One region of the Aestuariimicrobium sp. T2.26MG-19.2B genome, then DNA from elsewhere that is predicted to be linked to it. Evidence: riboswitches for the same ligand, from Rfam matches in the RefSeq annotation. Region 1 holds a riboswitch; the other holds the start of a gene.

What was found. A riboswitch is a leader RNA that binds a small molecule or an ion and turns the genes downstream of it on or off. The one in region 1 is predicted to bind FMN.
Region 2: linked by a shared signal. The riboswitch ahead of pnuC (nicotinamide riboside transporter PnuC) and the one ahead of ribD (bifunctional diaminohydroxyphosphoribosylaminopyrimidine deaminase/5-amino-6-(5-phosphoribosylamino)uracil reductase RibD) in region 1 are both predicted to bind FMN.

Annotation. Positions count from the first base shown of each region.
Region 1 is NZ_CATNLW010000001.1:1,059,132-1,063,580, forward strand. Features, by position in the region: gene QQZ11_RS04675 (YciE/YciF ferroxidase family protein) at 1-421, shown strand, start outside; gene QQZ11_RS04680 (MFS transporter) at 547-1,728, opposite strand; FMN riboswitch at 1,845-1,972, shown strand; gene ribD (bifunctional diaminohydroxyphosphoribosylaminopyrimidine deaminase/5-amino-6-(5-phosphoribosylamino)uracil reductase RibD) at 2,146-3,150, shown strand; gene QQZ11_RS04690 (riboflavin synthase) at 3,203-3,811, shown strand; gene ribA (GTP cyclohydrolase II) at 3,808-4,449, shown strand, end outside.
Region 2 is NZ_CATNLW010000001.1:19,811-24,259, reverse strand. Features, by position in the region: gene mshC (cysteine--1-D-myo-inosityl 2-amino-2-deoxy-alpha-D-glucopyranoside ligase) at 1-1,229, shown strand, start outside; FMN riboswitch at 1,359-1,494, shown strand; gene pnuC (nicotinamide riboside transporter PnuC) at 1,571-2,284, shown strand; gene QQZ11_RS00105 (phosphoribosyl-ATP diphosphatase) at 2,352-2,618, shown strand; gene hisG (ATP phosphoribosyltransferase) at 2,627-3,496, shown strand; gene QQZ11_RS00095 (PH domain-containing protein) at 3,508-3,978, shown strand; gene QQZ11_RS00090 (GtrA family protein) at 4,005-4,449, opposite strand, start outside.

The DNA of each region.
Region 1 (4,449 bases):
CAAGCTGGAGCAGGCCGCTTCGTCCGATGAGTTGAAGGCGGCCTTCCGCAAGCACCTGGGTGAGACCGAGGGACAGGTCGCGCGACTCGAGGAGGTGTTCGCGCTGATCGACCGCAAGCCGATGAGCAAGAAGTGCGAGGCCATCGACGGGATCATCAAGGAGGGTGACGGCCTGCTGGAGGACTACGCGGGGACCACAGCCCTCGACGCCGGCCTCATCTCCTCCGCACAGGCGGTCGAGCACTACGAGATCACCCGCTACGGGACGCTGCGACGCTGGGCGAAGATGCTCACGATCGGCAACGCCTACGACTTGCTGACGCAGTCGCTGGAGGAGGAGTCCGCCACCGACGAGGCACTGACCAAGCTGGCTGACACCGAGGCGAACGCCAAGGCCGCCCAGGTCAAGAAGACTTCCTGAGCCATGATCGGGCGCCGGTCCCCCTCGGGGATCGGCGCCTGGTCGTGTCTGGACATGGAGCCCCCAGCCATTCCGAACTCGTGGACGACGCCCATCTGCTGAGCTGCGAAGAGGGCCGGAATCGCCTAGCTGGCCATGCTCGGCCGACGCCCCACCAACCACGGCACGGCGGCCCCGGCCAACACTCCCGCGGTGATGGCAAACGCCCACCCGAACCCGAACGACTGCGCCACCACCCCGGCCAGCAGCGTTCCGGTGATGGCCCCGAGGTCCTGGGCCATCGAGTAGGTCGACAGGGCCTGCCCGCCACTGCGCTGGGTGCCGATGATGTCGGCGAGCAGGGCTTGGCTCGAGGGCACGATGAAGGCCGCGCCCACGCCCGCCACCGCCGACAGTGCGAGGAACACCCACAGGGTGGCCGACCAGCCGAAGAACACTGTCACGAGGGACGAGAACAGTAGCCCCACCACCAGCAGGGGCACTCGTCCGACCCGATCGGCCAGACGACCGGTGACCTGCTGCGCCACCGCGTTGCCGGCGGCGAACAAGGTCAACGCGATACCCGCCCCGGGCACACCGATGGCGGGCACGGCGGCCGCCATCAGCGGCAGCAACGCCACCCGCACACCGAAGTTGGCCCAACCATTGGCCGCACCGGTCAGCAACAACGGCCGGTAGCCGGGGCTGGCCAGCGCCTCGGCAAAAGTCATCCGACGGCGCTCGTCCGCCGCTCCCACCGCTCCCGGGTCGCGGCGCATGAAGACCAGGACGAAGACGAGCGCAAGCGCCACCAGCGTCGCGTAGATGAAGAACGGCACCCGCAGACCCAGACCTGACAGGGCCGAACCCACGATCGGGCCGGCGATGTTGCCCAGCAGGAAGGACGACCCGTACAGGGACGAGGTTCTCCCCCGCTGCTCCGGGGGCGCCAACCGCACCAACAGCCCCATCGACGAGACGGTGAACATCACCGATCCGATGCCGCCCAACCCGCGGAACAGCAGCAACGACCAGTAGTCGGAGGCGAACCCGCACAGGGCCGTCGACACGATCACCACGCCCAGCCCCACGAGGTAGGTGCGCCGTTCACCGAAACGGTTGATGAGCCACCCACCTGCCGGGGCGAACACGAGCCTGACCAGCGCGAACACGCTCACGATGGCAGAGGCGGCCGCGATGCCGACGTCGAAGGACTTCGCGAACTGAGGCAGTACCGGGGCGACGATGCCGAACCCGATGGCGATCAGGAACGCCGATCCCACCAGCACCCACAGTTCGGGTGCCATGGGCTGGCGGTCTGGTTTCACCTCTGCAGCCTAGTCAGCGGCGCCGACAGTCCCGCCCTGCTCGACCGACGGGGGCAGCCTGGACCGGACCGGCATCGTCCACCCGCGTCGCGAGTGGTACTTTCGACGTGAATGAACCACATTCTCCGGGGTCAGTGAAACTCTGAGCCGGCGGTGACAGTCCGCGACCCGGCTCCTTCGGGAGCCGGTTGACCTGGTGGAACTCCGGGACCGACGGTGAAAGTCCGGATGGGAGGAGATGTGGCGACTCCTTCGCGCGCCCCCTGAGGGCGTCTCGTGGGGGCCGCCTGTCGCTGCGCGCCATCACCCCGGTCCGTCATCCGGGGAGGACAGAGCGTGCCCACCGCACCAGACCCGCAGGCGTCCGAGCCCGTCGGCAGCCGTGAGTCCGTCACGACGCCGGACGAGCACCGGGCCATGCTCCGAGCCATCGAACTGGCCGCCCTGGGTCCCGAGCACGACCCGAACCCTCGGGTCGGCTGCGTCATCCTGGCACCCGACGGCACCGTCCTGGCTGAGGGTTTCCACCGGGGTGCCGGCACCCCGCACGCCGAGGCCGCCGCCCTGGCCGATCTACGCGCCAGGGGTCACAGCGCCCGGGGAGCCACCGCCGTCGTCACGCTCGAACCGTGCCGTCACACCGGGCGCACCGGCGCCTGCTCCGTCGCCCTGCTCGCCGCCGGGATCGTCCGCGTCGTGTACGCAGTGGACGATCCGGGGGCTGCCTCCGGTGGTGGCGGCGAGGCCCTGAGAGGTGCCGGAATCGACGTCGTCCCGGGGCTCCAGGCCGATCGAGCCTCCGCGCTGATCGCCGACTGGCTGCAGACGATTCCGAGCGAACCAGAACCTTCGGGTGTTCCACGGGTCATCCTCAAGACCGCGGCCACCCTGGACGGCCGCATCGCCGCCGCTGACGGCAGCAGCCAATGGATCACCGGCCGCCAGGCCCGTGCCCACGCCCACGCCGTCCGTGCCCACACCGACGCCCTCGTGGTCGGAACCGGCACGGTGCTGGCCGACAATCCCTCACTCACCGCCCGGCCTTGGGGGGTCGAGAGCCCTCACCAGCCGCTACGGGTCGTGGTGGGGCATCGTCCGATTCCGGTGGGAGCCGCCGTCGACCGCGGCGACGGGCGACTGGTCCGGGTCCGCAGCCACGACCCCCAGCAGGTGCTCGACGAGTTGCTATCCCGAGGCGTCAGGCACGTCGTCGTCGAGGGCGGACCCACGCTCGCGACGGCCTTCCTGCGTGCCGGCATCGTCAACGAGATCCACGCCTACCTCGCGCCCCTGTTGCTCGGGTCGGGACGGTCCGTGGTCGACGACCTGGGCACGACCACCCTGGGCGACGCCCACCGCTGGCACACCCGATCCATCGAGCGACTCGGCGACGACGTTCTCGTGGTCGCCACCGCCGACTGACTCCCACCCACCGAACCGCACCCTCGTGCGGACCCACCACCAGGAAGAAGCCATGTTCACAGGAATCATCGAAGAGATCGGCACCCTCGCCTCGGTCGAGCCACTGCCCGGGGGCGAGACGCGGCTTCGCCTGCAGGGCCCGCTCGTCGTCTCGGACGCACATCTGGGCGACTCCATCGCCGTCGCCGGCGTGTGCCTCACCGTCGTCGACCTTCCCGGGGACGGCACCTTCGCCGTCGAGGCGGTTCCCGAAACCCTCAGCCGGACCACCCTGGGCGGGTTGGCGGTGGGCGACCAGGTCAACCTCGAGCGCTCGCTGCGAGCGGACTCCCGCCTCGGCGGTCACATCGTGCAGGGTCACGTCGACGGCGTCGGCACCGTCGTGTCGCGCCATCACGGCGGACGATGGGTCGACCTCGTCTTCGCCCTTCCCCGAGAGTTGGCGCCGCTGGTGGCCGAGAAGGGCGCGATCTGCGTGTCCGGCACCTCCCTGACCGTCACCACGGTGACCGACGACACCTTCGGGGTGTCGCTGATCCCGACCACGCTGGCCGCGACCACTCTCGGCGAGGCGCGGGAGGGCACTGCCGTGAACCTCGAGGTCGACGTGCTGGCCCGGCACGTCGCGCGGCTCCTGCAGACCGGGGAGGGCGTGCGATGAGCACCGATGGCCTGTCGGTGGCTCGTCCCTCACACGACCTGCTCGCCAGGGCACTGGAGGAACTGCGGGCGGGACGGCCCGTGCTGGTGGCCGATTCGACCGACCGCGAGAACGAGGTCGACGTCGTGCTGGCCGCTGAACTGGCGACCCCGGAGTGGGTCGGCTGGACGGTCCGACACACGTCGGGATACCTGTGCGCGCCCATGCCTCCCGAGGTCGCCGACCGGCTCGACCTGCCCCTGATGGTGCCGCGCACCCAGGACAGCCTGCGGACCGCGTACACGATCAGCGTCGATGCTGCCCAGGGAGTGACCACGGGCATCTCCTCCGCCGACCGCGCCCGCACGCTACATGCGCTCGCCGACCCGGCCAGTGGGCCGTCCGACCTGATCCGGCCGGGGCACCTGTTGCCGCTGCGCGCCCTGCCGGGTGGTGTCAGCCAACGCCCCGGGCACACCGAGGCGGCCGTCGAGCTGTGCCGGGCTGCGGGGCTCTCACCCGTGGCGATGATCGCCGAACTCGTGCACGACGCCGGTGAGGTGATGCGGCTGGCCGATGCCCAACCGCTCGCGCGTGAACACGGGCTCGTGGTGATCACCATCGAGCAACTGCTCGAGGCGCTGCCCAGCGTGGAGGTG
Region 2 (4,449 bases), 1.0 Mb from region 1:
CCCGCGTCACGGTCGAGACCGATGACGCCCCCTCGCGACTGAGGGTGCATGACACCGCCCGTGAGGAGCTGGTCGAGGTGGGCCCGGTCGACGGCACGGCTCGCATGTACGTCTGCGGAATCACCCCCTACGACGCCACCCACCTCGGTCATGCGAACACCTACCTGACCTTCGACCTGATGAACCGGGTCTGGCGCGACCTCGGTCTCGCGGTGAACTACACCCAGAACGTCACCGATGTCGACGAACCGCTGCTGGAGCGGGCCGAGCAGACGGGAGTGCGCTGGCAGGACCTCGCCCTCGACCAGACCGACCTGTTCCGCAGTGACATGGAGGCGCTGAGGGTGATCCCGCCTGACCACTACATCGGGGCCGTCGAGTCAGTCCCGTCGGTGCTGGGCTTGCTCGAGTCGATGCTGCCGAGCGGGGCCGTCTACCAGGTCGACGACCCTGAGCACCCGGACTGGTACTTCGACGTGTCGACCGCTCCCGGCTTCGGGTCGATCAGTCACCTCGACCACGACGCACAGCTCAAGAAGTTCGTCGAGATGGGCGGGGACCCCGATCGGGAGGGCAAGCGCAACCCGCTCGACTGTCTGGTCTGGCGCCTCCATCGCAACGGCGAACCCCACTGGGAGTCGACGGCGCTCGGTGAGGGACGACCCGGCTGGCACATCGAGTGCAGCGCCATCGCCCTGGGCCATCTCGGGCCACATTTCGACGTGCAGGGGGGCGGGTCCGACCTCGCCTTCCCCCATCACGAGATGTGCGCCGCCCAGGCGCGGGTCGCCTCCGGCGAACCCCTCGCCGATGCCTTCGTCCACTCCGGCATGGTCGCCCTGGACGGCGAGAAGATGTCGAAGTCGAAGGGCAACCTGGAACTTGTCTCACGCCTGCGCGCGAACGGTGCCGAACCGACCGCCATCCGGGTCGCGCTCCTCGACCACCACTACCGCTCCGACTGGGAGTGGACCGACACCCAACTCGAAGCTTCCGAGCAGCGACTGGCTACTTGGCGTCAGGCAGTGTCGCGGGCGGAAGGTTCCGCGCCGGTCGAGGCGCTCGTCAAGGGCCTTCGGACCAGCCTCCGCGACGACCTCGACGCACCGGCGGCGTTGGTCGTGGTGGACGACTGGGCCCGACGCACGCTGGCCGGTGAGGGTGCCGACGACCCGGAGCAGGCCGTCGCGGCGATCGACGCGCTGCTGGGCGTCTCGTTGACAGCCTGAGCGGAACAGGGCTTCCGGCGCCGGGCCGGTGAATCCCTTGGGGTGGCTGGCCGTCCACCGAGGGAACAAAGTTCGGCGGCATGTCGTTGTGAGTGCCAGAATCCATTGGTCGCCGACAGGCGACGCAGCACAGTGTTCCGGGGTCGGTGAAAGTCCGAGCCGGCGGTGACAGTCCGCGACCCGAGGCCGTTGGGAGACCAACGCCGAGGTTGAACTGGTGGAACTCCAGTACCGACGGTGAAAGTCCGGATGGGAGGAACACGAGGTCAGCTGGCGCGCTCCGCGTGCCTGCCTGTCCTTCTCGCCCCGGTGCATCGCTGCAACCGCGCGAAAGGACACCCATGTTCGACCTCCTCACCCGGTTGCTGGATGCTCAACTCGACCTCGGTCTCGGCAAGCCCATCCTGTGGCGCGAGATCATCGGCAACGGTTTCGGCTTGGCGTCGGCAGTGCTCGGCATGCGCCGCAGGGTCTCCGCCTGGCCGATCGGCATCCTCGGCAACGTCATCCTGTTCACCGTCTTCCTGGGCGGTGTCTTCCACACCCCGCAGAACCTCGACCTGTGGGGGCAGGCCGGACGCCAGGTCTTCTTCCTGATCACCTCGGTCTACGGCTGGATCACCTGGGCCGCCTACCGCCGGCGACACGAGGACGAAGGGGTGGGCGTCCAGCCTCGGTGGGCTGGCAAGTGGGGGCTGCTGCAGCTGGGCGTCGGGGGTGTGGTCATCTTCGTGGCCAGCTTCTACGTGCTCCGGGCACTCGGCTCGTGGGGTCCCGCAGCAGATGCGTGGATCCTGACCGGCAGCATCCTCGCGACCTACGGCATGGCCCGGGGCTGGAACGAGTTCTGGCTGATCTGGATCGCGGTCGACATCGTGGGCGTACCCCTGCTGTGGAAGGCCCAGTACTACCCGAGCGCGCTCATGTACGTCATCTACGGAGCGTTCGTACTCTGGGGGTTCGTCACGTGGCTGCAGGTCCAGCGGCGCAACCGTGCCGTGGAAGCGGACGCAGCGCACGACCAGAGCCCGAGCGGGGTCAGCGTCAGCCTCTGATCCTCGCGGGTCTCGCCACGATGCGCGGGGTGGGGGCACTGTCCCCACCCCGGTAGTCTTGCTCCACGTGAGCAAGTCCTTCGAAGAGCTCTACGCCGAGCTGAGTCACACCGCCGCCACCCGCCCCCAGGGATCGGGCACCGTCCAGCGCCTGGATGCGGGCGTGCATGCCATCGGCAAGAAGGTGGTCGAAGAGGCCGCCGAGGTCTGGATGGCCGCTGAGTACCAGTCCAAGGACGAGGCCGCCGAAGAGATCAGCCAGCTGCTGTACCACCTGCAGGTGATGATGATCGCTCTCGACCTCTCCCTCGAAGACGTCTACAAGCACCTGTGAGGACTGACATGACTGACGAATCGGGTGCGCCGCTGCTGCGGATCGCGGTCCCCAACAAGGGGTCACTGTCCGAGTCCGCGATCCAGATGCTGCGTGAGGCCGGGTATCGCACCCGTGCCGACACCAAGGAACTGGTGCTGCTGGACGAGCAGAACCAGGTGGAGTTCTACTACCTTCGTCCCCGCGACATCGCCGTCTACGTGGGGGAGGGAACCCTCGATCTGGGCATCACCGGACGCGACATGCTGACTGACTCCCGAGCTTCCGCCAACGAGATCATGGGTCTGGGCTTCGGCCGCAGCCGTTTCCGTTTCGCCGCTCCCGGCGGCGCGGACTGGCAGGTGGGTGACCTCGAGGGCACCCGGATCGCGACCTCCTACCCGGGCCTGGTCGAGGCCTACCTGGCCGAGCGTGGAGTGACGGCTCGCCTTATCAAGCTGGACGGGGCGGTCGAGTCGTCGATCCGGTTGGGAGTCGCCGACGCCATCGCAGACGTGGTCGAGACAGGGACGACGCTGCGCAAGGCCGGCCTCGAACTGTTCGGCGAGCCCATCTGCATCTCCGAGGGCATCCTCATCGAGAGGGTCGGGCTCGAACACAACGCACTGGTCGAGCAGGTGCTCCGACGGTTGTCCGGCGTGTTGGTCGCCCGTGACTACGTGCTGGTCGACTACGACGTGGCCGCCGAGCACCTCGACGCGGCCTGTGCCATCACCCCGGGGCTGGAGGGTCCGACCGTTTCGGCCCTGGCCAAGCCGGGATGGAGCGCCGTCCGCTCGTTGGTGCCCAAGGCGCAGGCCCAGCGGTTGATGGACGAACTGTGGCAGGTCGGGGCGCGAGCCATCCTGATCACCGAACTGTCGGCCTGCCGGCTGTGAGGGGTGCCTACGTGAGCGAGCGCCTGCAACCCGGCGAGAAGCGGGTCTTCCGTTCACTTCCCGTGATGCGGACCGCCATCAGCCTGTCGGTGCTGCTGGTCAGTGCCTCGCTGTTCGGTTGGTTCATGCTCGACCCACGCGTGCGAGCGCAGTTCACCGTGCCGCAGATCGCCACCCTGCTGTTCTTCGTGGCGCTGATGGTTGGGCTGATGATGACCGTCGGCCTGTCGTCGGCCGTGGCCACCACGGAGGGTCTGAAGGTACGCAACGTGGTCAGCACCCGTCGCTACGGCTGGGACGAGCTCGAAGGAGTCAGCATCGGGTCAGGCGACGCCTGGGCCTACCTCACCCTGGCTCCTTCCCAGGACCACCCCGAGGGAGAGACCAGCATGCTGCTGGCCATCCAGCGGGCCGAAGGGGTCGAGGCGTCGGTGGAGAGGGTGCGGGAACTCCGCGAACTGATCGAGGCCAACCGCTCCTGACGGTCTCTCGATCGGCGCTCCTGACCTCAATCCTCGGTGTGGTCCGGACCGTTCGGGCCCTGGACATGGCCGAGGGGACGCCGCAGCCTCGCCCGTCCCGAACGCTCCAGATGGGCCAGTGCCGCGAGCAGGCCGAACGCCAGCAGGCTCACTGTGACGCCCGCCACCAGTCCAGGTTGACGGTAGGCGCATCGAACGCTCTTGGCGCCCCTGACGTCGAGGGCCAACAACCCTTCGCGATCGGTCGTGGGCGCGCGAGAGCCGTCGATCGAGCAGCTCCATCCGGGCTGCGCGACGGTGGCGATGACCACGGTGCCAGTCTGGGGGCTCGCATAGTCGGCCATCACGAGCCCCGGCTCAAGGCGTATCGTCGGCACAAGGGTCGACCTGATCTGTTGGCTGAGGGCTTGGGTGTCGACGCATAGCGGAGTGCCCGGAACGATGGCAGTCCTGGTGCCGGGGTGGATTGTC